4 regions of the Ureibacillus sp. FSL K6-2830 genome follow, and region 1 is predicted to be linked to each of the others. Evidence: riboswitches for the same ligand, from Rfam matches in the RefSeq annotation. Region 1 holds a riboswitch; each other region holds the start of a gene.
The links. Region 1 has a riboswitch for S-adenosylmethionine ahead of NSU17_RS08850 (O-acetylhomoserine aminocarboxypropyltransferase/cysteine synthase family protein). Riboswitches for the same ligand answer to the same signal wherever they lie in the genome.

Region 2: it holds a riboswitch for S-adenosylmethionine, as region 1 does, so the genes downstream of both, NSU17_RS12770 (methionine ABC transporter ATP-binding protein) here and NSU17_RS08850 (O-acetylhomoserine aminocarboxypropyltransferase/cysteine synthase family protein) in region 1, are expected to answer to the same signal.
Region 3: it holds a riboswitch for S-adenosylmethionine, as region 1 does, so the genes downstream of both, metK (methionine adenosyltransferase) here and NSU17_RS08850 (O-acetylhomoserine aminocarboxypropyltransferase/cysteine synthase family protein) in region 1, are expected to answer to the same signal.
Region 4: it holds a riboswitch for S-adenosylmethionine, as region 1 does, so the genes downstream of both, metA (homoserine O-acetyltransferase MetA) here and NSU17_RS08850 (O-acetylhomoserine aminocarboxypropyltransferase/cysteine synthase family protein) in region 1, are expected to answer to the same signal.

What each region holds. Positions count from the first base shown of each region.
Region 1 covers NZ_JBBOQR010000001.1:1,796,636-1,804,551, reverse strand. Annotated here, with positions in the region: gene NSU17_RS08860 (homoserine dehydrogenase) at 1-531, opposite strand, end outside; gene NSU17_RS08855 (hypothetical protein) at 821-1,210, opposite strand; gene NSU17_RS08850 (O-acetylhomoserine aminocarboxypropyltransferase/cysteine synthase family protein) at 1,834-3,135, opposite strand; SAM riboswitch class I at 3,248-3,355, opposite strand; gene NSU17_RS08845 (glycerol-3-phosphate acyltransferase) at 3,500-4,144, shown strand; gene NSU17_RS08840 (amidohydrolase) at 4,199-5,866, opposite strand; gene nfsA (oxygen-insensitive NADPH nitroreductase) at 6,271-7,005, shown strand; gene NSU17_RS08830 (hypothetical protein) at 7,084-7,536, shown strand; gene NSU17_RS08825 (hypothetical protein) at 7,569-7,916, opposite strand, start outside.
Region 2 covers NZ_JBBOQR010000001.1:2,590,944-2,598,859, forward strand. Annotated here, with positions in the region: gene NSU17_RS12745 (SPFH domain-containing protein) at 1-631, opposite strand, end outside; gene NSU17_RS12750 (arsenate reductase family protein) at 823-1,179, shown strand; gene gcvH (glycine cleavage system protein GcvH) at 1,259-1,639, shown strand; gene NSU17_RS12760 (toprim domain-containing protein) at 1,754-2,095, shown strand; gene NSU17_RS12765 (thioredoxin family protein) at 2,108-2,410, shown strand; SAM riboswitch class I at 2,473-2,585, shown strand; gene NSU17_RS12770 (methionine ABC transporter ATP-binding protein) at 2,764-3,789, shown strand; gene NSU17_RS12775 (methionine ABC transporter permease) at 3,782-4,450, shown strand; gene NSU17_RS12780 (MetQ/NlpA family ABC transporter substrate-binding protein) at 4,513-5,367, shown strand; gene NSU17_RS12785 (LysR family transcriptional regulator) at 5,513-6,415, opposite strand; gene sufC (Fe-S cluster assembly ATPase SufC) at 6,969-7,754, shown strand; gene sufD (Fe-S cluster assembly protein SufD) at 7,774-7,916, shown strand, end outside.
Region 3 covers NZ_JBBOQR010000001.1:2,676,802-2,684,717, reverse strand. Annotated here, with positions in the region: gene NSU17_RS13370 (alpha/beta hydrolase) at 1-655, opposite strand, end outside; gene NSU17_RS13365 (gamma carbonic anhydrase) at 778-1,290, shown strand; gene metK (methionine adenosyltransferase) at 1,382-2,578, opposite strand; SAM riboswitch class I at 2,811-2,922, opposite strand; gene pckA (phosphoenolpyruvate carboxykinase (ATP)) at 3,174-4,760, shown strand; gene NSU17_RS13350 (alpha/beta hydrolase family protein) at 5,060-5,851, opposite strand; gene NSU17_RS13345 (NUDIX domain-containing protein) at 5,835-6,302, opposite strand; gene NSU17_RS13340 (hypothetical protein) at 6,349-6,669, opposite strand; gene NSU17_RS13335 (Dps family protein) at 6,770-7,213, opposite strand; gene yidD (membrane protein insertion efficiency factor YidD) at 7,558-7,791, shown strand; gene NSU17_RS13325 (metal ABC transporter solute-binding protein, Zn/Mn family) at 7,900-7,916, shown strand, end outside.
Region 4 covers NZ_JBBOQR010000001.1:3,133,556-3,141,471, forward strand. Annotated here, with positions in the region: gene NSU17_RS15530 (GntP family permease) at 1-600, opposite strand, end outside; gene NSU17_RS15535 (MBL fold metallo-hydrolase) at 1,549-2,409, opposite strand; gene metA (homoserine O-acetyltransferase MetA) at 2,575-3,519, opposite strand; SAM riboswitch class I at 3,612-3,719, opposite strand; gene NSU17_RS15545 (hypothetical protein) at 3,784-4,548, opposite strand; gene NSU17_RS15550 (DEAD/DEAH box helicase) at 4,551-7,916, opposite strand, start outside.

The sequences.
Region 1 (7,916 bases):
TTCTTCGAAAGACCATCCTTCCGCACGCATTTTTGTTAAAATATAATTGGAAGTACCGTTTAAAATACCCTGTATTTTTGAAACATCATTCACAAGCAAAATATTTTTCATAGTTTTAATTACAGGTACTCCGCCTGCTACTGTTGCTTCAAATCCAACAAAGACGCCATTTTGTTTCGCAAGTTCCTGCAATTCAAGTCCATATTTTGCAAACATGACTTTATTCGCTGTTATAACATGGCATTTATTCATAACCGCTTTTTTCAAATATGTGTATGCGGGTTCTTCTCCTACAATGGCTTCAAAAACAACTTGCAACCCCTTAACAGATAAGCAATCATCAATACTATCCGTCAATAGATGTCGCGTTCCTGGAACTCGCTCCTTTGTAGTGTCACGCACTAAAATTTTTGCCACTTCTAGATCGACACCTAATTTATTACGTAAATCTTCTCGCTTTTCATTCAATATATGATAAATGCCTTGACCTACTGTGCCAAATCCTAAGATGGCCGCCTTGATTGTTGCCATTTCCTTTTCGCCTCCATCTTTCTTTCCATGAAATTACATTGTTGAATAGTGAGTGCAGCGAATTTGTACTACACAAACACTTTCTTCAGCGGATGAAAATAATAAAAAATTCAATATTTTTTGAAACATACAGAAATTTTAACGTATATTTCAAAGGAACTCAAGGGAATTCTACCCAAGATGGACAATTGTTTTCTTCAGAAGGGCATATAAATGCATAACTGATTCATTTTTCGTTAAAATAAAAAAGCCAGTACTATATTATTGTACTGACCAGTCATTCATCTTATCACGATGCATGCACTAATAATGCAGTTTGATAGTTACGTAAAATCTTTCTCATCAATCGTTCTTCTTCCGCTGAAAAGGCAGGAACAGCAAAAGGTCTTCTTATCAATTGGAAATCCCCATATGTTAAAAACCATTCTTTTGCAGGTTCTAAAATTGGTTGTTCACCCAATTCTTTATATGCATCGTATACTTCTTTTACTATATACCCGTGTGCTAAAAGCGTATAGGTTTGCTCTTTATACGGGCTGTATCCAAAAACACTTTCCCACTGTTTTTTTACTATTTCAAGCAAATGTTGCAATGATTTTGCATTTACAAAAGTATTCATGTCATTTAATTCGTATATGATATAAGCCGCAAAATTTTGGGCACTATAAATCTTTTTCATAGGATTCAACTCCTTTTAAAGGGGAAAGCCATTAAAGGCTTTCCTTAAACATTTAGGGGGAATTATTGAAAATACCAAATACAATAGCATTCAATCAACTCTTATATACACTATAAATGATTAAACGAAAAAATTCAAGTAACCTAATTAATTTACTAGGAATTAATTTTATATATCGAAAATGGGGTGTCTAGAATTGAGAACGATTGGTTCTACCAAAATGACAGATCAGCCTATTTATTAATGTGAATTGTATTCGAATGGGAATACAACTCACATCGTATTAAATTATTTTTGCTACAAATGAGTAGCCTTTCGATTAAACGCCTTTGAGAAAAATTTGAATTATCTACTGCAAATGAGCAGCCTTACTCAAACAATTATTTTAAGAAACTTTGAATAATTGGATCGGCTGCGAATGAGCAGCACTTTCCTATTAAATTTTTCTCTGCAAATGAGCATTTTTTCTCTTGAATCACAGAGGATTTTAATGTTGCAAATGAGCAACTTCTTCTCATAAACGACTATTATGGGAGCGTTTAATGCTTTATTTTTTAACAGCCGCAAATGAGCAGCTATTATTAGCGATTCAATAGCGGTTCTTAGAGAGCTTGAACGAATGATTAAGCCTTATTTACACTAAATTCTGCCTCAGCTTTTGCTAAAGCTTGATCTAAATCTGCAATAATGTCATCTACATTTTCTAAGCCGATGGATAAGCGAATGAGTTCTTCCCCTACTCCAGCAATTTTTAATTCCTCAGCAGATAATTGTTGGTGAGTTGTTGATGCAGGATGAATAATGAGCGATCTTGCATCTCCAACATTCGCTACGTGAGAGAATAATTTCACGTTGTCAATTACCACTCGACCTGCTTCACGACCACCTTTAATTCCGAATGTTACCATTGATCCGTAACCGTTTTTTAAATATTTCTTCGCAAGGTGGTGAGATGGGAAGTTTTCATCCCCTGGATAATTCACATATTCTACGTATGGATGGTTTTTCAAGAATTCCACAATTCTTTCTGCGTTTTCACCGTGTCTCACGTAGCGAAGGTGAAGAGTTTCCAATCCTTGCAGGAAGCTAAATGCTGCATCTGGACCTAAAGTTGGACCTAAGTCGCGTAATAATTGAACACGTAATTTTGTTGCAAAAGCAGCTCCTGCTGTATCGATGCCGTAACGAATTCCGTGATATGTGAGATCGGGCTCAGTGAATCCTGGGAATCGACCTTGTGTCCAGTCAAATTTACCCCCATCTACAACAATTCCTCCGATTGTTGTACCGTGTCCCCCAATCCATTTTGTTGCCGAGTGTATTACGACGTCTGCTCCAAATTCAATTGGGGTGCATCCATATGGAGATGGGAACGTATTGTCAATAATTAATGGTATGCCATTATCGTGAGCGATCTTTGCCACCGCTTCAATATCTAAAATATTTAAACTAGGGTTTCCCACCGTTTCAGCATAAATCGCTTTTGTCTTGTCCGTAATCGCTTTGCGGAAGTTTTCTGGATCTCTTTCATCTACAAATTTTGTAGTAATTCCCCAGCGCGGCAATGTGTTTGCAAATAAGTTGTATGTTCCACCATATAAGGAACCAGCTGAAACAATTTCATCTCCTGCATTCGCGATGTTTAAAATGGAGAATGCAATCGCCGCCTGACCGGAAGATAAAGCAACAGCTGCAGTACCACCTTCTAGTAAAGCAACACGCTTTTCAAATACATCTACAGTTGGATTCATAATGCGAGAATAAATATTACCCACTTCTTCAAGAGCGAATAATTTGCGCGCATGTTCTGTGTCTTTGAATGCATATGCTGTTGTGCGATAAATAGGAACAGCAATAGCACCTGTAGTAGGGTCAGGTTGTTGGCCACCGTGAAGTAATAACGTTTCTGGCTTGAATTCGGACATCGTTTTCTCCTCCTAAATAAATAATTGATGGATTTCTTGAGGAGGCATTGAAGTAAAACAAAAACCCTCTTCTTATATAAGAAGAGGGTGTTGTATGCACGTACATTTCCTCCTCTTATCTTTCAGATCCATACGATCTGTAGGATTTAGCACCTTTGCAATTTTCTTGCCGGTTGCCGGGCATCATAGGGCCTAGTCCCTCCGCCTCTCTTGATAAGAGTATTAATTTGATTTCCATCGTTAGATTAACTATAAAACATAGTATGCCACTCTGTCAACTAATTTTTTAAAAATTTGAAACTATTTTTTATTTTATTGAGTATAATATATTAAAATGCACTTTTCTATAAAGGAGTCCAATAGAATGATAACTGCAGTGATTACATTTCTTATTGTCGGCTATTTTATTGGATGTATTCATGGGTCAAATGCAGCACAATTACTTTCCGGTGTGAATTTAAAAGAAGCTGGACTCGGCAATGCAGGAGCTTCCAACGCTACCCTTACGCTGGGCTGGAAATACGGCATACTTGTTGGATTCATTGATATCGGAAAAGGAGTTTTTGCGATTATCTTAACAAGATATTTTTTAGATCACTATACACTATTTGAAACTGAGCAAATCTCAATTTTGCTCTATTTGACAGGTGCCGCAGTAATTCTAGGTCATAATTTTCCCATTCATATGCGCTTCAGAGGCGGTAAAGGAACCGCTTCCCTCATCGGAATATTCCTTGCAATCAATTGGAAGTTTGGTCTTCTTTCTGTGATTGCTCTTGTCATTGTCTCTTTATTATCCAACTATTTAATTATCGGTGTATTCTTTTTGTATATCGTTTTTGCTATAAACTCTTTGCTATTTGAACCAACTATTTGGCCATTCATCATCGTAATATTGCTGTTATTGGTTGCAACGATTTTACATTTGGAAAATATTAAACGCATTAAACTCGGTACAGAACCAACCATCAATGCTGCTTTTAAAAGAGAGAAAGATGAAACCGCATAAAAAAATCTCCCGTAAAGGTAATACACCTAACAACTACGGGAGGTTCTTTTTATTTCATTCTTCGATTTGAGAATCATCACGATATATTTCTTTCCCCTTAAAATAAGTTAACACGACTTTCGCTTCACTGATCTCACTAGGAGGTATTTTAAAGATATTTTTATCTAATATGATAAAGTCTGCTTGTTTCCCCACACGAATCTTCCCAATCCTTTCTTCTTTTCCTATTTGTCTTGCCGGATAGATGGTGTAACTACGAAGCATTTGTTTCAACGTAGCACTTTCTTTTGGCCATAACGGTTTAAGATTTTTTTCTTCTTTCGCATGAAGTCTAGTCATTCCCGTTTCAATTCCGTATAGTGGATTCAACTCGCCAAAAGGATAATCACTCGAAGATGAAACTGGTAATCCCCGCTCAAAATAGCTTTTCATTCGATGCAAATCTTTTAATTCTTCCACCTCTTCTTTAACTCCCATTGTGTAATAAAAGAGGGATGGCTGAACAGATGGAATCAGGCGAAACTTTCGAAATTGGGTTAAATTTTCCCTCGTCATAAAAGGGATCTTGGAAATAGTGTGCTTGAAGTTCTGTTTTCCATTAAGCTCTCGAACATATTCAAAACCCTTAACAATTTCCTCCAATTCCCCATCTGCTTGCACATGTATTCGAAATCCTTCCCGATCTAACAATTCCAACAGTTGATAAAACTTGTCCTTCTCCCATGCAAAACCATCTTTTGATAAAACTTCTGCACCATACAATTTCACCGTTTGGTAACTATAATTCTCTCCCTGATACTTTTCTCTCCATTCCTTTAACGAATCAATTTGTTCTAATCCTTTAAAAGGATCTACGTATAACCCTAACTCATAGAAAAGCGTCAGCTTACCTTGTTGATCAAGTTCATCAATAGCTTTTAATAAATTTTCCGAATGGTATCGGAACGGAATAAATACTGACGTAATTCCATATGTTGCCGCTTCTTTTTGAAATTCCAACAATGCTATCTTATATTGTTCTACTGTAAAATCCGATTGAGGCAAAGATTGGATAACTACTTTAATGAACTGTCCTTGAACTACCCCCAACTCGCCTTTTTCTAAAAGGTCAATTTGTCCTTGTTCCTGTTTTTCTGTTTCTACATCTAATCCTGAAATTTCGATTGCTTTTGAGTTAACCCAAAGCTCGTCTCGATGATTTGAAAAAGCTACAAACGGGATATCTGAAACAAGTTGATCAATTAATTCTCTTGGAGTTTGTCCACTCTTTTGACTAGCTTCTTCCGTCACATTTTGATTCCATCCAACAGCACGAAGCTGCCTTAATTGCGGATTTTGTGCACGATACGTCAAAATCGCTCTTTTATATTGTTCAAAATTTGAGTATGGGGTTAAGTCCAATAAATACAGTTTTTCGGCTTTTAAATATGCATAATTATGACCGTCAATAAATCCTGGCAATAACAGCTGATTATCTAAACGCATTACTTTCGTCTTTGGACCTTTATAGGCTTGTACGCCCTCCCGATCTCCTACATAAACAAACTTTCCATTTTTCACCGCAATGGCTTCTGCTTTCTCATTTACTTTGTCGACAGTAAATACTTCAACATTTTCAATTACTAAATCCGCTTGAACAATTTCTTCTTCTGCAACAATTGGTTTGAAATGGAAAGCTTCCAACAATAACACGAGAAGTACGATGAAAACGAGTCTTTTCATGTATATGACCTCGCTTTTATAGGAGCGTTATTTCAATATAGGATATTCATTTTTCAATAATGAATACATTTTATGTTTTGATACAAGTTCAATAATTGTTCAATTACTGAAAAATTTTAACCATATACTAACTGGTAAAATAAAGGAATGAATAATCAATCTATTTCATAGTATCATTAAGTGCCCTACAAAACACGTCGGCTTACACAGGTGCTTTTTCTTTAAAATTGCAAATAACCTTAATGAATGGAGCTTATCTTCTAGTGCTCTTTTTAAACAACGTACTGTAAATCGATTGGGGCTTCTATAATTCAAATTTTTGTCATCTAGAAGAAAGTGTACTAATATAGCCTTAAAGGGTGAAATTCACACTATTATTGATGAATACATAAGGGGTGTAAAACATGAGTGTAAAAGATTTATTACGCAGCCATACTTCTGTACGTAAATATACAGGAGAAGAAATTCCAAGAGAAACGGTTATTGACTTAATTCAAACTGCTCAAATGGCTGCTTCTTCTCATTTTGTACAGGCTTACAGCGTAATTTGGGTAACAGATGAAGAAAAGAAGCAAAAACTTGCGAAACTATCAAACAATGAATTTCAATTCCAAACAGCGGGTGCCGCTTTTCTATTTTGCGTAGATTTTAAACGTTTAGAAGCGGCTGGAAAAAAACATGGTGTTGATATCACTGTGGATACAGCGGAAAATGTATTAGTTGGTGTGGCAGATGTATCAATTTTTGCTCAAAACTTCGTCATTGCCGCAGAAGCAGAAGGTTATGGAATTTGTTATATCGGAGGAGCACGAAACAATCCGAAAGAAATCAGCGAATTATTTAACTTGCCTGATTACGTCTTCCCACTCTTTGCGATGACGATTGGTAAACCAACGAAAGTTAATGAGACGAAACCGAGATTACCAGTAGAAGCAGTGTTACATGAAAATGAATATAACGTTGAAAAATATGATGAACTGTTGGATGAATACGATGCAATCATGGAAAAATATTATGCTTCTAGAAGTTCGAATCAAAAATTGGCTAACTGGACGAAACAAATGGCGGATTTCTTAATCGAACAGCGACGCCCTCATATTAAAGAATTTTTAGCTTCTAAAGGATTTACTTGGAAATAACCCATTGAATCATTTCAATCCAAATTTAAAAAAACTCTTTCCATAAAGGATTAAGGTAATTTCAAAGGAAAGATGCTCATGAAACACGATAAACAAGTCACTTTATCCCTTGAACAACAGCATATCAAACATGTAAAAAGTTACTATCGTACATTAGCAGAAATTAACTTATGCTTAGGGAATATTCATCGTAATATCGAACGAAGAATCCAAAAACAAAAATATCGCTATGCAACGGAATATGTAAATCAATATATTTCCTACACAAGCGTCTGGAATATCAAATTCGTATATAATTTAGAAAATCCAGAAGTGGCGCTTCTGCAATTTTTTCATTTAGACTACATTTTTGAGCATGAACCAAAAAATCGTTTTAAATCAGAACGCCTTCAGCTCGAAGAACAAAGAAAGCTCTTTTCAACAGTGAACCCATTTAAAGAAGAACAAATACAATTAAGAAAACAACAAATGCTCAAATTTATAAAGGAGCGTTCAAAAAAATCAACTAAAAACGAAAAACTTGAACAATAAAATTTCCCGAAGCAAATGCCTCGGGATTTTTATTATTGGCCAATATTGACTACACCTTCAATTTTCAACTCTTTCACCGGTAAAAACATTTCTCCAGTTTCAAAATACCGAATGACCACTTCGTCCCCTTCTTTTAAGTAAATGGAAAGCGGTTCATTTTGAGAACTGACAACAAAGTTTTGACCATTATGCAGTAAGAAGGACACAATTGTGTAATCCCCTACTCGCTCTTTATAGACGCGAAGGACATTCCCTTTAATCGTTTTTTGTTCTGCATTACTCGATCCTTCCACCGAACTTGCTCCTCTTGTTAAAGCCGTTTTATATTGTCTTAGCGCTTCATTTGGTGTGGATCCATAAACGGAAATTTCCGGATTCGC
Region 2 (7,916 bases), 790 kb from region 1:
GTAATGCTGTTAATAGTTCTGAGCGAAGTTGACCGTCGATTTCAGAACGTTTAAATTCATTTTGAACATTGCCAGAAACGTTCGAATAAAAAAGAATTGGATCCACAATTTTATAAGAATATTCCCCGTGACATCGGATGGAAATATCGATATCTAACCCGATATTTCGATCAATAATCCGGAATGGAATCGGTGTGGGAGTACCATATTTATTACCTGAAATCTCCTTCATGTTAAAAAAGTATACTCGCTGATCTTTTCCAGGCTCTCCACCGAAACTTAAACGCTTTCCAAAAGACTCAAAACTTGCTTTAATTGATTCGTTTAAGTCTCCATAAAAGATGCTTGGTTCTGTAGAAAAGTCATATACGTATTCTCCGGGTTCAGAGCAAAATTCAACTATTTTTCCCTGATCGACAATAATCATGCATTGCCCTTCATTGACTGCTATTATCGAACCGTTGCTAATGATATTGTCGCTTCCTTTACGGTTAAAACTTCTTTTACCGTCTCGTTTTTTTCCTTTGGTTATTAATACATCTGCAGGAATAGAGTCACAGTAAAAATACTCTCTCCATTGGTCAGATAAAACGCCGGCTAATGCACCGACACCCGCTTTTAATAAGCCCATACCATTCCCTCCAATAATCAAAATTTACATATAATTCATTCTACTTTGATTCTCTTATGAATGCATTATTTTTATTGATGTTAAATATCACTAAAATTTATGAAAATTCATACTTGAACACATGATTTCAATCGTGCATGATAAAAATAAGAAAGATTTGAAAAATTATTTAAAAATAAGGAGCCAATGAAATGTCGTTGAAATTTATTCATTATCCTAGATGTACAACTTGTAAAAAGGCGCAAAAATGGTTGGATGATAATGGAATAAAATATGATGCTATTCATATTGTAGAACAAACCCCAACGAAAGAAGAATTAAAATCGTATTGGGAAAAAAGTGGACTACCATTAAAAAAGTTTTTTAACACATCTGGACAAAAGTATAGATCCCTTGGTCTAAAGGATAAACTAGGTTCGATGTCTGAAGAAGAACAACTAGAATTATTAGCTTCAGATGGCATGTTAATTAAACGACCAATTGTTACAGATGGAGAAAAAGTGACTCTTGGGTTTAAAGAAGAAGAATTTGAACAGACATGGAAGTGATCATCTAAAATAGCTTGTTTTTAAAATTGAAATATGTCAAACTGAAAAAAAGATTACATATCAGATGGAGGGTAAAAGTATGTCAATACCAAAGGAATTACGTTATACGAAGGAACATGAGTGGGTAAAATTAGAAGATGGTAAAGTACGTGTTGGAATAACTGATTTCGCACAATCTGAACTTGGTGATATCGTATTCGTTGAACTTCCTCAAGTTGGAGACGAAATTCAAATGAATGAACCTTTCGGAAGTGTGGAATCAGTGAAAACGGTTTCTGAATTATATGCGCCTATTTCTGGTAAAGTTGTTGAGGTGAATACTGAGCTTGATGATAGCCCAGAATTAGTAAATGAGTCTCCTTACGAAAATGCTTGGTTGATTGTTGTTGAACCTGCAGATTCTTCTCAACTTGATGAATTGCTTACTGCAGAACAATACGAAGAAATTATTTCTGAATAATCTGTCTAAAACGCCAGGGAAAGAACTGGCGTTTTTTTAAAATCAAAATATAATATGTAAACAACACTATTCATCGTTTCTTCAGTTCTTATATAATACGTGGGGTGAGTAAAAATGCATTACGAAAAATGTATCATTGTAGAAGGTCGTTCAGATATGTTGAAATTGGCCCCAATTTTAGCGGAAGATGTGAAGATTGTCTGTACAAATGGTACTATAAGTGAAGAGGCGTTACTAGAGCTTATTGAGCCCTATGAAGAATGTCAGCTATATACTTTTTTTGATGCCGATCAATCCGGAGAAAAACTAAGAAAATTAATGAAAAGAATTTATTCGGAGGCTACTCACCTAAATGTTCCAAGAACATATATGGAAGTTGCAAACGCACCACGAAAAGTGTTAGCTCAATTACTGAAAGAAGCGAGATTTTTAGTTCATAAAGAATATTTAGCATAGGAAATGATTGATATGGAAGAATGGACAATAGAGAATTGGGAAGAAAAAGTAAAAGAAAATAATATCACAGCATTTTATTTATATACCCCTATTTGCGGAACATGTAAAATTGCATCAAAAATGATGGAAGTTATTGAAGAACTTCTTCCACACATTCCGATTGGGAAAGGAAATATTAATTTTTTGGAAGAATTTGCATACGAACAACAAATCGAAAGTGTTCCTTGTCTACTTATAACAAAGGACGGAAAAGTGCATGAAAAAGTCTATGCATTTAAATCCGTACAAAACTTATATGAAAAGTTGATTTTATAGTTGACAGATGATAGATTACGTGTTACATTGTTTCCATAATTAAATAACCGAATAGCAAAAAACTCTTATTAAGAGTGGTGGAGGGAAGTGCCCTATGAAACCCGGCAACCATCATATCATTGATATGATAAGGTGCCAAATCACGCAAAGTATTTATTACTTTGAAAGATAAGAGGAAGTTTTACGATATCTAAGTAGGTTGTTCAACTTCCCTTCTACTTATCAAAGTAGAAGGTTTTTTTATTGAAATGAAAGATTATATACATAACACTATGGTCAAAGGGTAATAAAAAGTGTAAAATGCACAATTGTAATATCAATACATATTGCGGTTTATAAAGGAGTACTCAAACATGATTGAAGTAAAAAATGTCACAAAAATCTTTAAAACGAAAAATGGGGAATTAACCGCAGTTGATCATGTAAATTTGTCTATTCAAAAGGGTGAAATTTTCGGAATCATCGGATATAGCGGTGCTGGAAAAAGTACATTGATTCGCCTATTGAATGGACTCGAGAAACCAACGAGCGGTTCTGTCATAGTGAATGGTCTTGAAATTTCTTCAATTAAAGGAAAAGAGTTACGGCTTGCTCGCCAAAAAATCAGCATGATCTTCCAACATTTCAATCTTTTATGGTCAAGAACAGTCGCAGAAAATATTGCTTTTCCTTTAGAAATTGCAGGCGTACCAAAAGAAGAAAGAGAAAAAAGAGTTCACGAATTAATTGAACTTGTAGGTTTAAGTGGAAGAGCGGATGCTTATCCATCCCAGCTTTCTGGTGGACAAAAACAACGGGTTGGTATAGCAAGAGCATTAGCCAACAATCCAGAAGTATTGCTTTGTGATGAAGCCACAAGTGCTCTAGACCCAGAAACAACTGATTCAATTTTACGATTATTATCAGATATTAATCAGCGTCTTGGGTTGACAATTGTTTTAATTACCCATGAAATGCACGTGATTCGAAAAATTTGCCATCGCGTTGCGGTGATGGAAGCTGGACGTGTCGTTGAACAAGGTGATGTTCTCGAAGTGTTCCAAAATCCTCAAGCTGAAATAACGAAAAATTTTGTGATGCAAGTTTCGGATTCAAGAGAATCAAAAGAATCCATTGAACACATTTTGAAAAATTATCCTTCCGGAAAATTAGTAAAATTAATTTTTGTTGGAAATACAACAGAAAGACCGATTATTTCATATTTAATTAAAGAGTTCCAGTTGGATATCAACATCCTTCACGGCAATATTTCACAAACGGTGAATGGCTCTTATGGAACGTTAATTGTTCAACTTGACGGTGATTCTGAAAATGTCGAGAAGGCTTTGGAAAAACTGAAATCGATGAATATTAAAACGGAGGTGATTACGAATGATTGAGGCATTATTTCCGAATGTAGATTGGACAAAAATGTGGGAAGCAACCTATGACACACTCTACATGACAGCTATTTCTACAGCAGTTACCTTCGTTCTCGGCATAATCATAGGTATACTGTTATTCTTAACAAGTCCACACCAACTTTGGGCTAACAAAATTGTTCATTTCTTGACGGGGTCCCTTGTGAATATCTTCCGTTCGATTCCGTTTATTATATTAATTATTTTATTAATTCCGTTTACAAAATTTTTACTCGGAACTATTCGTGGTGTAAATGCGGCTTTACCAGCGTTAATTATCGGTTCAGCGCCGTTTTATGCGCGTTTAGTATTAATCGCTTTACGCGAAGTAGATAAAGGTGTTATTGAAGCCGCAAGATCGATGGGTGCGAATACTTTCACAATTATATGGAAAGTATTAATTCCTGAATCCAAACCTGCGCTCATTTCTGGAATTACTGTCACAGCTGTTGCTCTTGTTGGTTATACAGCGATGGCAGGAATCATAGGTGCAGGAGGTTTAGGGAACTTAGCTTTCTTAGAAGGTTTCCAAAGAAGTAGAGAAGATGTCACGTTAATGGCAACGATTTTAATACTTGTCATAGTATTTGTCATTCAATGGATTGGTGATACGATTACTGCCAAAACGGACAAGCGCTAATTTAGGTGATGGAGGCGATTTGCCTTTCACATAAAATTTAATGGAGAAGGAGTAATGGAAGGATGAAGAAAGTATTATCATTTTTATTCCTATCAGTGCTTGTGCTAGTATTAGCTGCATGCGGTACAAGTTCAAATTCTTCAACTGATGAAGGAACAAACGACGATCAACAAGCAACAGAAAAAGTAACATTAAAAGTAGGTGCTTCACACACACCTCACGCAGTAATTTTAGAGAAAGCAAAACCAATCCTCGCTGAAGAAGGAATCGAGTTAGAGATTGTACCATATCAAGATTATGTTTTACCAAATCAAGATTTAAATAATGGCGATCTTGATGCAAACTATTTCCAACACATTCCGTATCTTGAACAAAAAGTTGCTGAAGAAGGTTATGATTTAGTAAATGCTGGTGGAATCCACATTGAGCCAATGGGGATTTACTCTAAAAAATATCAATCTTTAGATGAACTTCCTGATGGTGCAACAATTTTAATTTCAAATTCTATCCCAGACCATGGTCGTATTTTATCACTACTTGAAGCAAATGGCTTAATCACATTAAAAGAAGGTATCGATAAAACAAAAGCAACTTTAGAAGATATTGTTGAAAATCCGAAGAACTTAAAAATCGAAGCAAGCGATGCTCCTGAGATGATGGTTACTTATTATGAAAACAAAGAAGGAGATGCGGTTGTTATTAACTCTAACTTCGCAATCGATGCTGGAATTAACCCAGTGGAAGATTCAATCGCAATTGAAGGTTCAGAATCACCATATGTAAACGTAATTGCTGTACGTTCTGGCGATGAAAATAGAGAAGAAATTAAAAAGTTAGTGGAAGTATTGCGTACAAAAGAAATTCAAGACTTCATTCTTGAAGAATGGGGCGGCTCTGTAGTACCAGTGAGCGAATAATAAAACGAAATAACCTCCTAATCGAAAACGATTGGGAGGTTTTGCATGTTTAAGAGAATTAAATAAGGTGACCTTTGCCTTCTTGATTTTGAGTATGTTGGCCATTACGAAACAGTTCTTTAACAATGAAATTATGTTATATCCTCTATTGAAATTGATTTAATCTGGAGAAGAATGTTTGAACAAATTTGATAAATACTTGTTCTGAAGGAGCTAATTCTCTGTTTGTTGGATAAATAATTCCTACATTGCGGGTGATATTTGGATTATCGATTTTCATTTTGATCGTTAACCGAGGTGTAGAATCGTAGAAAGAACTTTCTGGCAATAATGTTACGCCAATTCCTGCTGCTACAAGCCCCTTTAAAGCATCCATATCTTCTCCCACCGAAGTGGCTATAGGAGAAAAGCCTGCTGATTTGCAAGCATCGACTACGACTTTATGTAAAATATATCCTTCAGGGAAAAGGACAAAGTGATCATGACGTAGTTCATCTAAATGAATTTTATCCCGCTTCGCCAGCCGGTGATTGGCAGGAAGCAATGCACAAATGTTTTCATTGAATAAAATCATTGAATCGATTGTTTCATCTTTCTTTGGTACCGGTCCTAAAAATGCAAGGTTTAATTCACGGTTTTTGACTGCCTCAATTAAATAGCGATAGGATCCTTGGCGTAGATGGAAAGAAACGTCAGGATATTCTTTTTTAAAGGCAGAAATAACTGTTGGGAGGACGTAACTTGCTAAACTAGTAGGGAAGCCAATTTTAATGGACCCCTTTTCAGGATCTAAATATTCTTCCACTTGCTTAACAGCATAATCAATAGCATTCAGAGCGGTAATTGCATGCTCTAAAAAAATTTTACCGATCGGTGTTAGTTTCACGTTTCTCCCTACACGTTCAAAAAGTGCTGTGCCAAGCTCTTCTTCTAGATTGGCAATTTGTCTGCTTACAGCTGATTGGGCAACATGAAGGTGTTCAGCTGCCTCGGAGATATGTTCCCGTTCTGCGACTTCAACAAAATATCGTAATTGACGTAATTCCAGTGTTCTCCCTCCTAATCATCTAAAAAATAGATGGGTTGATAAAAAAATATATACAATTTATATTAATGAAAAATGCCAATAATGTAAACGTTTAGGAAAAGGAACATTGTTGAATAGATTGTATATATCAGTCAAAGTCAAGGAGCATGAAAGGGCAGAAATTTGATTCACTACTACTTTAGAAATTTCTTAAATAACAATTATTTCAAAGGATGAATTTAAGAACTCTGAAAAGAAGCATAGACTGAATGCAATTAAAAAAATATATCGAAAGATGTTGGTTGATAATAGCTTTCTATTCAAAAAATTCTTTCATTAATAACTGTTCTCAATTACGATTTATTTATTGAAAATAAACATTCCTTCTTTTTACATTGTCTTGATTTGTTGTTAAGAATTTAATGTTCGGAAATTCTAATATTGATGAGGATTTTACTCAATGATGGGAATAAATGATTAAATGTTTTGCATGCTCACTTGTTTTCGGTTAAGATTAGAATGATAATAAATTAGAAATGGTATTACCATTTATAGCAAAAATGGAGGTATATAGATGTCAACATTAGTGATTAAAGATCTTCACGTTTCAATTGAAGGTAAAGAGATTTTAAAAGGTGTAAACTTAACAATTAACACAAATGAAGTACACGCAATCATGGGTCCTAACGGTACAGGTAAATCTACTTTAGCATCTGCTATTATGGGTCACCCAAAATACGAGGTTACTCAAGGAACAATTGAAATAGATGGACAAAACGTATTAGAAATGGAAGTAGACGAGCGTGCTAAAGCAGGTTTATTCTTAGCAATGCAATATCCATCAGAAATCTCCGGAGTAACAAACGCTGACTTCATCCGTTCAGCAATCAACGCACGCCGTGGTGAAGGTAATGAAATTTCCATTATGAAATTTATCCGTGAGCTAGATAAAACGATGGAATTCTTAGAAATGGATCCAGAAATGGCTCAACGTTACTTAAATGAAGGTTTCTCCGGCGGGGAAAAGAAACGCAATGAAATTCTTCAAATGATGATGATTAAACCTACATTTGCTATTTTAGACGAAATTGACTCAGGTCTTGATATCGACGCATTGAAAGTTGTATCTAAAGGCGTTAATGAAATGCGCGGTGAAAACTTCGGTTGCTTAGTGATTACTCACTATCAACGCTTGCTTAACTATATCACTCCAGATTACGTACACGTAATGATGCAAGGTAAAGTGGTGAAATCTGGCGGACCTGAGCTAGCTAAGAAATTAGAAGCTGAAGGTTATGAATGGATTAAACAAGAATTAGGTATCGAAGACACTGATGCAGTAACGGAAAAAGAAGCTTAATTTAGGAGGACGATTATCGATGACGGTTGAAACAAAATTGGCGTTATCAGCTAGTGAAGTCCGCTCGTTCTCTGAGTTAAATAATGAACCAAAATGGTTTACTGATTTACGTGCGGCTGCGATTGAAAAAGCTACTGATTTACCAATGCCTAAACCAGATAA
Region 3 (7,916 bases), 880 kb from region 1:
GCAATAATAGCCACTTTCTTGCCGTTTCTGAATCCGCCACTTTATCTTGATTAGGGGTAATCAGCAAAATGGGCAATGACAATGTCTTATCCTGAGTCATCAAATTTTTCATTAATTGTTGAATGTCTCGATACCATCGAACGGTAACATTGGAATGATATGGTACATCATCCTCCATCTCTAGAAAACCATCAGAATTTCGAGTAAATAATCGTCTATCAAACTCCATCGACACTTTTTTGCTTGGTGCTATGTTCATGCTTGCTAGTGCACTTGTAAGTAAATTGGAATGTTTATGCAACTGTAACCATGGAGCAGTTAATACTAGTCCAGCGCATTCCGTCTTCGTTGACCTTAAAAATTGAATTGCAAGGGTTCCGCCCAAGCCATGCCCAATGATAAATACTGGTAAATGATATTGAAGAGCGCTTTTCATGAGCTGTTTAATGAAAAGTAAATATTCGTCAATTAATTCATCATGAACCCTCGTAAATTTTGACCCTTCTTCATGCCCTGGTAAATCGCCCATCACGACATGATAACCTTCCGTCATCAATTTTTCTATTAACCATGCATACCAACGGTGGTTTTCAAAAGCGCTATGTATTATTACTATAACAGCTTTCGGTTGCTCTTTAGTTTCCCACTTCCACATAGCGTTCCTCCTAAATCCACTAAACTTCTGTCATTACAAGTTAGTTTTGTTCTATTTTCAAATATTTTCTTATTTGCTAGGATAATATACATAATAATACTTTAGAAATGAGGAGCTTTGCGATGATTTATCCTTATAAAGATAAAGAACCTAATATCGATCCTTCTGTATTTATAGCAGACCATGTAACGATTACTGGAGATGTTACAATTGGCGAAGATACGTCAATTTGGTTTGGAACTGTGATTCGCGGAGATGTTGCACCAACGATTATTGGAAAACGTTGTAGCATCCAAGATTTAAGTTGTTTACATCAAAGTCCCAATAACCCTCTAATCATAGAGGATGAAGTCATCGTTGGTCATCAGGCTACTTTACACAGTTGTATTGTACGTAAACGCGCTTTAATTGGCATGGGATCCATCATATTAGATGGTGCTGAAATCGGAGAAGGAGCACTCGTTGCAGCTGGAAGTTTAGTACCTCCTGGTAAAAAAATCCCTCCAAATTCTGTCGCTATGGGCAATCCTGCTAAAGTCGTCCGTCAAGTAACAGAAGAAGATCGTAAAGATATGGATCGCATTATTCAAGAATATGTTGAAAAAGGGAAATATTATCAGTCATTAAAGAAATAAAATTCAAGTTATTATTATTTATACAATATTAAATTTACATTGAAAATTAAAAATGCAGGCGTTCATATTTGCCTGCATTTTTATAAAATAATTATAATCCTGCCTTCTCTCTTAATAATTTGGCCACATCTGTTCTTTCCCATGGCAAATCGATATCCGTGCGACCAAAATGACCATATGCAGCAGTTTGTTTATAAATTGGACGACGCAAATCTAGCATTTTAATGATACCCGCAGGTCGTAAATCAAATAGTTCTTTGATCCACTCAACTAATTTGCTCTCACTTACTTTACCTGTTCCAAAAGTATCAATTGAAATGGATACAGGACGTGCAACACCAATTGCATAAGCTAATTGAACTTCTACTCGATCAGCAAGACCAGATGCTACGATGTTTTTTGCTACATAACGCGCAGCATAGGCAGCAGAACGGTCCACTTTTGTAGGGTCTTTTCCAGAAAATGCTCCTCCACCATGACGAGCATATCCACCATAAGTATCCACAATAATTTTGCGTCCAGTTAGACCCGCATCTCCTTTTGGTCCACCAATGACGAAGCGGCCAGTCGGGTTAATGAAGTATTTAGTATCTTCATCAATCAACTCTATTGGAACAATTTCCTTAATAACTTTTTCCATCATATCTACTTTAATTTGCTCAAGAGTAACTCCTTCATCATGCTGAGTAGAAATGACGATTGTATCAATGCGACGAGGTACATTATTTTCATCATATTCTACAGTAACTTGTGTTTTACCATCTGGTCGTAAATACGGAATCTCTTTTGATTTCCGAACTTCTGATAATCTTCTTGCAAGTCGATGAGCTAAACTAATCGGTAGAGGCATCAGTTCTGGAGTTTCATTGCAAGCAAATCCAAACATTAATCCTTGGTCTCCAGCACCAATCGCTTCGATATCCTCATCAGTCATATATCCTTCTCGTGCTTCTAAGGCTTGGTCTACACCTTCTGCAATATCTGGTGATTGTTCACCGATTGCAGTGAGCACCGCCAAGTTTTCTGCATCAAATCCAAATTTTCCACGCGTATAACCAATTTCTGCGACAGTGTCCCGAACAATACTTTGAATATCGACATAAGTTGTCGTAGTAATTTCTCCGGTTACAAGCACTAATCCAGTTGTAACAATTGTTTCACAAGCAACCCTTGCATTTGGATCTTCTTCTAGTATCGCATCCAATATTGCATCGGATATTTGGTCACAAATTTTATCTGGATGACCTTCTGTTACGCTTTCTGATGTAAACAGTCGACGATTTGACATTAAATTTCCTCCTAAATTTACGAGACGAATCTCTGCTATGATACGGTACTCATTATCCATTTTGCCTTAGCAACATTCGCCCGTAAGGAACAGTGCGAAGATGATGAAAGGCTTTAAGAAATTTTTATCTTTTTATAGGTTTTATAGGTTGAATGAGTACGACATTTGTGCTTGAATAAAAAAAGTTCCTATCCACATGCATGAGGAAAGGAACTAAACATTCTACCTTTCACTCTTATCGTTCAAGGGAATCCCTTGCATCAGGTTAGCACCACGCATTATTATAGTAATGCAGGTTGCCGGGTTTCATAGGGCCTTAACCCTCCACCAGCTCTGGATAAGAGTATCCGTTCATCCAACATGTTACGTAATATACTATACAATGTCAAATATTTTTTCCTTTTTCTCAAATTTGACATAACCCGGTATTCTATAATTTACTTGTAAGTAGGTACTCTTGTTACAAGCAAAAAATTTTCATAAATAATTTTAAGAATTAGTATAGATTATTTCATCTAATGTGTTATACTAATTTCTGTATTATATAACCAACAATTAATTTTCCTAAAAATAAAAAAAGGATGGTATTTAATCGATGAATTCAGTAGAAATTGCAAATGAGCTGAAGGAATTATTAAAAAGTGGAAATATAAACACTCAATTGTCAGTGCCTCAATTAGTTGAAAAGGCGGTAACTCGTGGAGAAGCCAAATTAACAATTGATGGTGCAATTGTTGCTGAGACAGGTAAATATACAGGCCGTTCTCCAAAAGATAAATTTATTGTCGAAGAAGAAAGCATTAAAGATAAAATTGATTGGGGTAGTGTAAATCAGCCAATCTCTGCTGAAGTGTTTGATAACTTGTATATAAAAGTATTAAATTACTTAAAAGAAAAAGACGAGTTATTTGTATTTAAAGGCTTTGCTGGAGCAGATAAAGAATCTCAATTATCTATTCAAGTAGTAAATGAATATGCTTGGCACAACCTTTTCTGTCATCAATTATTCATCCGTCCAACAAAAGAAGAATTAGCTTCTCATACAGCTGATTTCACAATTATTTCTGCACCTGGTTTCAAAGCGAATCCAGCTGTTGACGGAACAAACTCAGAAGCATTTATTATCGTATCATTCGAAAAGAAAATTATATTAATCGGTGGTACGGAATATGCTGGTGAAATGAAAAAATCTATTTTCAGTATCATGAACTACTTGTTACCTGAAAAAGGCATTCTTTCAATGCATTGCTCTGCTAACGTTGGAGAAGATGGTGACGTAGCGTTATTCTTTGGTTTATCTGGTACTGGAAAAACAACTCTTTCTGCTGATAGCGATCGTAAATTAATCGGTGATGATGAACATGGTTGGTCTGACAACGGTGTGTTCAACATTGAAGGTGGCTGCTACGCTAAAACAATTAATTTATCAGCTGAGAAAGAGCCAGAAATTTATAATGCCATTCGTTTTGGTACAGTGTTAGAAAACGTTGTAATCGATTCAGAATCACGCATTCCTGATTACGATGATAATAGCCTAACAGAAAATACACGTGCAGCGTATCCAATTCATTACATTGATAATATTGTAACGCCTTCTATTGCTGGTCATCCGAAAACAATTATTTTCTTAACTGCTGATGCTTTTGGAGTGCTTCCTCCAATCAGTAAATTAACGAAGGAACAAGCAATGTACCACTTCTTAAGCGGATTCACTTCTAAATTAGCTGGTACTGAACGCGGTATTACTTCACCTGAACCAGTATTCTCTACATGCTTTGGTTCTCCTTTCTTACCACTTCCAGCAACAAAATATGCTGAAATGTTAGGTGAGAAAATCGATGAACACAACGTTCAAGTATTCTTAGTGAACACTGGTTGGACTGGTGGCGAATATGGTGTAGGTAGCCGCATGAAGCTTTCATATACTCGCGCAATGGTACGTGCTGCTATCAGCGGTAAATTAAACGATGTTGAAACAAAACAAGATCGTATTTTCGGATTACACATCCCAACTGCAATTGAAGGGGTTCCAAGCGAAGTGCTAGATCCTCGTGAAGCTTGGAAAGATAAAGAAGCTTACGATCAAAAAGCTCGTTATTTAGCTGATTTATTCAAAGAAAACTTCAAGAAATTTAACAACGTATCAGAAGATATTTTGAAAAAAGGTGGACCATTGGTTTAATATCAACGTTCCATCCATTCTAAACTCATATTAAGATTAAAGAGGCGCCTAATAAGTCATTGAGGCGCCTCTCTTTACGACTGATGCTCATTCATTCGTCGCAGATTCATTGCGACGAGGAATCGCGTTTGATGTGACCAACGCAGGGAAAATATAATCATCATAAAGAATTTGAGCCTGATCAAAAAATATTACACTTTTTGATCAGGCCATTTAATTTTGATGGGCTTTTTTATCAATCTTTAATGAAAAACGGTTCTAAGTGTTTCAATAATTAAAGGGAAAAGAGTGAATTGAAATCATCGCTTCTTTCCTTTTTCTTTCATCCAATTGCAAATAGAACGGACCGTTTCTCTATTGATATGGGGTGGAAAATGGTGTGCCAAATTGGCCATATACCACGTTTCAAATTCTTTTCCTGATTCCTTAAGCGCCTTTTCAAGCTTATAGGACTGTTCGATCCTAACATTGGAATCTTCAGTACCGTGGATAATAAGTACCGGTGCATGAATGCGGTCCACTTCATAAATTGGTGAGCGTTCTTCATAAATTTCCGGATATTTTGTTGGAGATCCACCGATAAGTCTCTTTAGCGTACGTCTTAAATCAACCCGTTCTTCGTACAAATCCGCCAAATCAGCTACACCCGACCAAGTGACGATTGACCGAATATCTTTACTCAAAATCCCCATCCATAAAGCCATTAATCCTCCCCTTGAAAAACCAAAAAGGTGTACCGAATCATTATTGGCAATTTCTTTTAATAATTGGATGCTATGCAGTGCATCAAGACGGTCATCGCCCCCAAATTCATCGCGACCTTCTCCACCTCGATTTCCACGATAATACGGTGCAAATACAATAAACCCATTTGAGGCAAATTGCGCAATTCTAGCTGGCCTTACCATTCCTACCGACTGCAATCCACCACGCAAATATAATAATGCTTCATATGAACCATCTCCAATAGGTCTAGCAAGCAATCCTTTCACTCGAAGCCCTTCCGACCAATAAACGATTTCCTCAAGCTCTACATTTGGATTAGGAGAAGGATATTTTCTAATTAATTCAATGCTACCATTCTTTTTCAAGTTGTTTCACTTCCTGCAAAATTTTTTTCATCCCTTCATCCTTCATATAAAAACTTGCATATGGATGTTGTAATACTTCCTCCGTTGTTAAAAAAAGTCGCCCGACCGTTTCGTATTGTTGAACAAAAGGTTCGATTCGAGCCACCTTTGCAACAAATACGGCTTTACAAAATGGGATTTTTTCATAAACAGTATAATGGGCAAATAATTTCAAATCCGTAATATGTACGAGCGTTTCTTCATAAACTTCCCGCTTAGCTGCTTGTTCTATTGTTTCTCCCAATTCCACTTTACCTCCAGGAAATTCCACACCCCGTTTTTGATTGATTGTACAAAGCCATTTTCCATCTTTTTGTACAAGCACCAGGACATGCTTCGGCTCAAGTGGAAACGGAGGACCTTCAAAACTTAGTTCGACTTTATTATTGTTTAAATCATAAAAAGTAAACATCCCTTCAACTCCTATACATTTAGTGTAGCGAAGGGATGTGTTCTATTCAATTATTGAAATAGGGCAATTGTTCCACAAATTCTTTTATTTTTTCATCGCCAAACTCATGAATTAAAGCATAAATTTTTTTCAATCGATTATCAATTTCATCATTCTCTTCATCAAGATGGTATGGAAGATATGGTAAATGAGCTCTTACTGCATTATCAAATTCTAAAGAGTTTAACTGATTAAATAGCTTTTTAAATATAAACACTTTATCCGGATCCAATTCAATCTTAAACTCACAAGGTTCACCGGTAGGAATGTAATTATAAGATTGGTTTAAGACGTTCACATACAGCGTTGTCTTTTCGATAGTAATCACCCTCCTTATATTCATTATGGTGAAATATAATTAGGGCTATTCAAAAGAATAAAAAATCCTCAAAAGTTCTATCATTGAACTCTTGAGGATAGACATTCCGTTATTTACCTAAAAACGCTGATAACATCCATGTATGTTTTTCTAGACTTTGGAAAGTTGCGTTCAACATATCTTCTGTACGATCATCGCCTTGATTTGCCGCCTCTTCCATTGCTTCTTTAATCAGCTTCATAGTGGATTGGAAGTCATCAATAATCGTTTGAACCATTTCCTCTGATGTTTCTGAACCTTTTGCTTCTTGTACTCTCGATAATTCTAAATGCTCTTTTAATGTTGCAACTGGCTTTCCGCCTTTTGTTAGAATACGCTCTGCTACTTCATCTAAATTTGCCGTAATTTCATTGTATAATTCTTCAAACTTTTCATGTAATGTAAAGAAGCTTGGACCTGTTACATACCAATGGTAATTGTGAAGTTTAGTATATAATACTGAGTATGTTGAAACTAATTCATTTAACTGTGCAATTAATTTATCGTTTGTCATCATTTCACCTCATTTTACAGATTTTCCATCCTTTTGTTAAATTATACTATAAATGTTGTTTTCATAATTTTACAATTACATGAAATCTCAGAAAACAGTTCATATATAGTATGATATTTTTTATTGAATTTATCCAAATATTATGTTCACCTTGTATTCAACAATCAGAAGAATAATTATGTTAGTATATAGGTAGAGGTGATGATATTGAATATGTCTGGTATCTTACTATTAGTAGGCGTTATGTATTTCGTCATAATGATTGGTGCAATCGGTTTCTTTATACTTATGAAAAGAAAAGGTCGATTTTAAATAAGTATAGTAAGGAATGAGAAATTCGAACAATGAAATATCCTTTTATTTGGCTTATTCAATTTTATAGAAAATTTATTTCTCCTCTCACACCACCAACCTGCCGATTTTATCCAACTTGTTCTCAATATGGACTTGAAGCATTTGAAAAGCACGGTGCTATTAAAGGCTTTATTCTTACTACAATCCGCATTTTAAAATGTCATCCTTTTCATCCTGGGGGTTTTGATCCCGTACCTGAAAAGTGGCCTTCGAAAAAAAATTAATTTCGAAGGTTTTTCTTATTGTATTTATTCACTTGTTCATGGTATTATTGATTTCGTGAAAATTACATAAATCGTAATCATTACTATTTGATGAAAAGGAGAAATATAATGAGAAATTTGATTTT
Region 4 (7,916 bases), 1.3 Mb from region 1:
GTACCAGATATTAATGATGATGACAAATATAGCGCTTACAATACCGATCCATGCTCCGGAAGTGACAGTTGTGCCTAGATAGGCGGTCGGAATGATATTCTGTATGGCAGGAGTTCCTGGAAGCATCGTCATCGTAAAGGTCGCCATACCCGGCATAAAAGCCGCAATAAATAAATGCCATGGTATATTCAATTCTTTGAAAATCGGTTTTGCAATCGGCAATATTGCAAAAATAACAACAAATAGGCTCACACCGCCATAAGTTAAAAAGGCGCATATAAACATGATCGTTACCAAAACTCTTAACTTGCTTTTTTTGCCCGATAATTTCAATAAATATTGAGCGATCGTTCGTGCAGCGCCGGACTCTTCCATAAATTTTCCAAACATCGCAGCAAATAAGAAAATTAAGAAATAATTCTTAACATAGTTTGTAAAGCCACTCATGTAGTCATTTTGAAAGGTGTCAATGATTGGCATGTTGTTCAATATCATGACAAATAAGCTTACGACAGGTGCTATGATGATGATTGTGAACCCTCTCATCGCTAAAATGATCAGCAATATCAAGGATAAAATAATCGTTATTAAACTCCACATCTATTCATCTCACCTCTTTTTAGGGATAAAGTAAAATTCATTACATTTTTCCAATAATCCCCTCCTTACCTTGATTGTAAAAATACGGATTTGTAAAAATGGTATTTTTTTCATAGCAATATTGCTGCGTGTATGTATAACATCTTATTAAGATTTTGTGAAACTTATTCGATAAATTTATAAAGTAGTTGCAATGAGGAGTTTGTAAGATTGTAAAAATATAAATCAATTAATAAATCGAGTAGGAGGGAGCGATTAACTCCCGTCCTCTCACACCACCGTACGTACGGTTCCGTATACGGCGGTTCAATTAAGATGATTGACGCAAGTCTTTATATAACTTCCGTGAATAGCTGTTCTCTTTATGCCAGTGGTCACTCCACCCTCCAAGAGGACCCCCACGGGATTCACCGCTTCCTCCCTCAAGTGAGGTACTACGTTTTCTGTGTTCATCATGACTCACTGAATGCCAAGGGCTATTCTCTCTTAATTGTTCGGTCCTTCTTAGTAGTTCTAAACCAACTAATACTATGACCTCTGCTGACTTCTGACGGTTCAGCTACTTATCACTAAGTAGGTTATGAAGCGTACTTCACATATCCGCCAGACCTCCCCGGGTAAGTACATGCACTTTCACACCATCTATCCGCCTCATTTACTCGATATGACCTTCGACAGAAAGAGCTTTGTTTTGTTTTGCAAACTCACTCAATCATACCTAGCCTTATATGAGGTTCGTGTTCCTCGGACCGGTGTTTTGCCTCCAGCTTCCTTCAGATTCCGCGTCACCACGGACATCCTTGCTCTTGGCTAACCTCTACTTCTGTCTTCGGGGTTCGGGACTTACACCCTATAGTTCATGTACATGCCGGGCGCACATAAAGAAAGAAACCGTATTACAAAAGTTGCGGTTTCTTTCTTTCTTTTTTATTTATATGCTTTTGTGAGTTAATGTTCAAAACCATCAACGTATCTTCCATCTTTCGGAATTGCCAATTCATCGAAGTGATGAACTAATTGGGCTAATCCATTTTCCAATTCTTCACCCGACATTGGAACACCGTGTCCACATAGTGCCACTCTTGGACGGAGATAAGCGAGTTTTGTAACGCTTTCTCTTGCTAATTTCCAATTCGTTGTAAAATATTTAGGTGGGCCAGAGATTTCCTTTTCTTGTACAAAAACTTTAAACAGAGACTCTTGTTTCACCGTAACGAACGCATCGCCAGCAATTAGCGAACGGTCCCGTTCACGAAAAAGAGAGATATGACCTGGTGAATGTCCCGGTGTTGGAATCCACTTCCATTCAGGTAACATCGGGATTGTTCCATTTTTCGGCAGTGCATGAACAAAAGAATCTAACTGTATTGGTTGTTTAGGAAAGTATGGTGACATTCTCGCAACGAGTCCACGATCTACCGTAGGATCTGGATTTGGATAGCTTTGTTCTCCTATTAAAAATGGGATTTCTTCTTCATGGGCATATACTGGGACATTCCAATGTTTTACTAAATCAACAATTGCGCCAACATGATCAAAATGTCCATGGGTTAAAAGAATCGCTTTTGGGCGGGCATTTTGACCGAAACGCTGCTCAGCTTCTTCAATGATTGCATTAGCTGATTTCGGCATTCCCGCATCAACTAAAACCCATTGATTGTCTTTATCTGGATCACCAATAAAGCAAACATTGACTACTTGGATTGTAAAATGATATAAATCCTCTGTAATGTTTAGTCCTACCCCACTTAATATAGAAGTGACGGGAATAAATTTATAATCATCACCATAATGTAGCTGTTCGGACATTTCATTACCCCCTTTACATATTATTGAGTATTTCCAATTATGAATTCTTTATTTGTTCAAGAACTTCATTTTGCACTCGTTATTGTCATACATATGTATGAATTGTTTTATTAATAAAAAAACTGTAAAAATTCTTCCGTGGGAGAAGAATTTTTACAGTTTTCATTAAATATGATAATCAATTGGATCATGGCCGTCCACGAAATGCCAGTCATAAGGAGTTTCTTGGTAAACGTAGTAGTTCAACCAGTTGTAGAACAACAGATGGGCATGCGCTCTCCAACTATTTTTTGGCTCTTTTGTTGGATCATTGTTAGGGAAATAGTTTGCTGGTATTTCCACTGGTAAACCTTTCTTAATATCACGCTCATATTCTTCCTTAAGAGTTGTTGCATCATATTCCAAGTGTCCTGTAATCATAATGTGTTTATTATCTTTTGATTGAATGATAAAAGGCCCTACTTCTTCAGAATAGCTCAACAATTGTAAATCAGGATGTTGTTGCACTTCTTCCAAGGAAACTGACGTGTATCGAGAATGAGGTGCCACAAATTCATCATTGAAACCACGAACTAAATCGTTTGTTAAGTCTGTTATCGTGTGTGAATAGATGCCGGAACATTTTTTCGGCAACTCAAATTTCCCTATTCCGAAGTGATAATATAGTGCTGCTTGTGCCGCCCAACATATATAAATTATCGATGTCACATTTTCTTGTGCCCAGTCTAAAATTTCAGTAAATTCTTTCCAATAATTCACTTCTTCAAATTCCATCCGCTCTACTGGCGCTCCTGTGATGACCATGCCGTCAAATCGGCGATGCTTTATTTCGTCAAAGGTTTTATAGAACAATTCCAAATGGCTTTTTGACACATTTTTTGGCTCATATGATGCCGTATTTAAAAATGTTACATTGGTTTGTAAAGGCGTATTGCCAAGCAAACGCAACAATTGCAATTCCGCTTTTTCTTTTTCAGGCATCAAATTAAAAACTAAAATATTTAATGGTCGTATTTCTTGCGATAAAGCACGATCTTCTTCCATCACGAAAATCTTTTCATTTCTTAAAATTTCTCCAGCAGGTAAATTTTTCGGAATATTGATAGGCATTTCTCTAGTCCCCCAATTCTAAATTTTCTTAATATAAAACCCTCTCATTCCAGCAAAGAGAATGAGAGGGTACACAATTTCTTGCACACACTCTCTTATCTCCCAAGGCATAGCCTTGCTGGAATTAGCACCTTTCTAACATCCGTTAGAGGTTGCTGAAGCTTCATTGGGCCAAGTCCCTCCGCTTCTCTTGATAAGAAAGTTTTGAATCCTTATAAAATTAAGATAATCCTAACACATTTAATAGGGATTTGCAATATTAGGTTATTTTATTTTACTCTGCATTTTTGTTAGCCATTCCGAGCTCTCTTTCTCATTCAATTCTTGTTCTAATTGTTGATCCCAACTATTAAATAATGTATTCCATACGCGGATAAATAATTCCTTGTTTTCAACGTTCCAAATAATGAATTCGATACAAGGGACATCATTTACTTGAGTATTTTCCATTGATAGTATGGATTTGATTTGTTGATGATCTTCTTCCAGTTCCGTCGCTTGCATGTTTTGTATTGCTTTCATCATAAAAGGTGCACTGATTGGCCCCTCTTCATTACGTATATAACGATAGATTTGTTCCGGAAAATCATCAAAGTCTAGTACTTCCTCAATATCGCCTTCTACGATTTGATGATGTACAGGGCTATATAGTAGCTCTATTGCTACGGGTTCTAATTCCTCTTCAAATACTCCTAGAGAAAATTGTTTCATTCCTTTTTCGGTAAGTTGATAATAGTTATTTTCCCGTATCAACAACCCATTTTTTTGCATTTTCCGTAATAAATCTTCTATAAATAGTGGCTCTACCAGTAAAATTTCACTGAGCTGTTCAGCCCTTTCGAAAGTTGATTTTTGGCAAGAGAAAAGTAAAATTTTCATTAATATATCCATCGTCCTCTTTCGAACTGGCTGATAAGTGATTTCATACGTATGCATAGGAATACACCAAATATCGGTATGAATGATTAAACCAGCTTTTTCTTTTTCAAGCTTTTTTATTAATTGTTGCTGTATTTGATGGAGTTCCATGTTTATGTTAAGAACGTCTCCTTTGTTATTTTTCGAATACCTTGTTGTTTTTCGACTACTTCATATAGATATTGATACATTTCTTTAGTGTTCTTTGCTTTTGGTCGATTCATGAACATTTCTGAGCTGCCAATAATCATCAGTAATTCTCTTGCTCTCGATAATGCAACGTTTAACCGGCGGTAATCTTTTGCAAAACCGATTTCTCCATGTGGATTGTTTCGAACCATACTTAGTAGTATAACGTCCATTTCCATACCCTGGAATTTATCGACAGAGCCTGTCCGAATATGTAAATGGGACAAATTCAACTCTTCTATTAACAAATTAACTCGATTTACTTGCTCTCGATAGAAACTAATCACACCAACGGATTTTAAAGCATCATTTTCAAGTAAGCCTTGTTCTTTTGATTTTGCAGTTGCTTCGTTTAAATCGATTAATAGCTTCCTTATTGTTTCTAGTTCGGAAGAGTTCAATAAACTAGCGCCTTCCTTCATTCTTTCTTCAAAGTAAAGTGGCTCGTTTGGTAGATCGAACCATAATAAATGTTCATGGCGTTTTACATAATTGCCATTTAATTTATGATCTCTTGCTTCATCAGAATTATCTAAACCACACTGTAAGGACTCGTTGCCGGTCCTATAAAATGGAGTGATGGTTTGCATAATCTTTTCATGCATTCTGTATTGAATTCCAAGCATTATCTTATTTGTGCTAGGTAAATTTTTATATAGACGTTCAAATAATGATTCTTCCAAAAGCTTCTCGAGTTCCCTTTTTTCTTCAAAAGTGTCGCTTTCTTTCATAACTACTTCCAATGTTTCTTCAAATGTATCGTCACCGATTAATGGTGGCAACTGATGGTGGTCACCGACAAGAATAATTTTTTTCCCTTTTAACATTGGAAGCAATAATTCAGGCGGTGTTGCTTTTGATACTTCATCAATAATGACGACATCAAAAGTAGGATAATTGTCCATAAAATCTTTATTTGCGGAAGCAACACAAGTTGTACCAATCACATTTGCATGTTTCACATATAGTTTTCGGATTTCATCTAAATCGTGTTCAGTAGAATTATTTAGTAATAAAAACCATTCTTTTTGAATTTCCTTTGTGATTGGCAACAGTTCAATTTGTTGATGTAATTTTTCAATTTTTAATTGGAAATCTTTAATTTTTTCTTCCGTTTGTTCCAGTTCGAACTCAGGATTTTGTTTTATGAGTTGTTGCAACTGTTCAGCTTTTTTCTCTAAAACAATGCCTTGTCGATGTAATTCTTTTAATTCTTTATGTATGGTCGATAATAATACTCCACCATTGGAAAGTTCTTTTTCAATTGTGGCAATCTCTTGATTGATTTGAGCTTTTTCATGTTCATATGTTTGATAATTGGCTTGTTGTTCAGTTAGTGAAGAAATCTTTTCATTTAATGCGTCGATGATAGCTTGTAACTCGTCAATAGATGGTATGAAATCTGTGTTTTCTATTTGGAAATTCTTTAGTTCTTGATGATATTGTTGAATTAATTGTTGCAGTTGCATCTCTTTTTGGCTTAACGATTGAATATGTTGTTCGCTAAGCCCTAATTGTAGTGAATATTGTTCCGCAACTTCCTTTTTTAATTTTTCAAAAACGGTTTTCGATTCTTCTGCTAATCCTTTGAATTGCAATAATAGCTCATTGACATAAAGCCTTCTGATATATAGGCCGCGTATAGAAGGAATTCCATTTTGGCGATTGATTTTTTGTTGTTTAAAAGCAAGCGCTAATTTATCTAGAAACTCATTCACTTCATGTAAAGAATATTGATGATTTGGCGGCAGCTGAACGGGCTCTATTTGAATTTTTAATGTTTTTTCATTGTATTCAATGGCTTTTTCAATCCGTTCAGAAATTTGCTTCGCGGGTTTTAATTTCAATATTTGTTGATAAATTTTGTCCATATCAAGCAGCAACTGATTAATGACAAATCCTCTTTTGATTCCATGAATGTCAATAAATCCTTCTACTTCTTCTAATTTTTTATAAGATTGCAATTGGTTAAAGGTATCGCTGAATTGCTCTTGTTTTCTTTTCAATATTGTGATTTCATCTACTACTCGTTGCCATTCAGCTTGTGCTTCATTCAATTTTTGTTCCACATGAACATAGTTGATTAAGTTTTCACTTTCTCGAATGTGTTTTTGTGCGTCTTTAATTTCTTGCTGAATTTGATTAAGACCTTTGCTTGCTATCGTTTCTTCGATTTCTCTGAGCTTTTCTGTCCGTTCGTTTAAAGAGTTTTGCAATGTTTCGATTGATTTTTCGGTTTTATCTTTTTGTTTATGATTAGAGATAATTTGTTTCTTTAGCTCAGCAATCGACTCAAATATACCTTTTAATTCTTTCTCGGCTTCCTTTTTTCGCAAAATATCACGTTCAAGTTGAGCTACTTTTTCTGTTAGCTGTTCAATTTGCGTTTTGTAATCATTTATTTCTTTTTGTAATAATTCTTCTTTATGCTCATGTTGGTTAATTTCCTTCGAAATGGCATCAAAGGTTTGTGTTTTCCAATATTCTGCAACATTTTCCTCAATAAATTTTTTGCCTTCTTCTTCAATGCTTTCTGTGCGACCGTACCGTAAAATACGAATATCTTTATTTGCTAGTAGTCTTCCAAGGGCATTATCAACAGCTAAATTTGATTGGGAGGCAATAAGCGTTCTTAGCCCCATTTTGACGTTTTGATAACAAATTTCAGAAATAACGGTCGTCTTACCGGTGCCGGGCGGGCCTTGAATGACAAATAAATCTTCGGCTTCTAGTGCACCCCTTACCGCTTCTCTTTGATATTTGTTTAAATTGTTATAGAATTCAATTTCAAGATGGTTATTGCGTTTTGCTATGTTTGGAACATCTTCAAATAAAAAGTTTTCTAGATTAGGATTTGCGGCAAGTCCTTCTTTTAGTCGATCAAAGCCTTTTAAAAGACGATTTAACTGAGATTTTGTCGAGGCATTGCTAAAGGTGATGGAATCCGTATGAAAATCAAAAACATTTTCTTTTGCTAATTTACTTATTTGAGGAGCTAATTCAATATCGATGGTTTGATGTTGAATATTCGTTTTGACAATTTCCCCAATTTCATTTTTTATGCCATGAACATAAGCGTTCATCCCTTTTAACGATTTCCATTCTTTATCACGAATACCACGTACCTTTAATGAAACCGTTGAAAAGTCTGAGCTGTAAGAAATGGATTGGATATTTGCCTCGATGTCATCGATGTTGGCATTTTTATATAAAACTTTTAAATAACCTTCCCAGCTTGAAATCCGTTTATTTACATAGTCGTATTTTTCTTGTGCTACAGGTAATTGAGC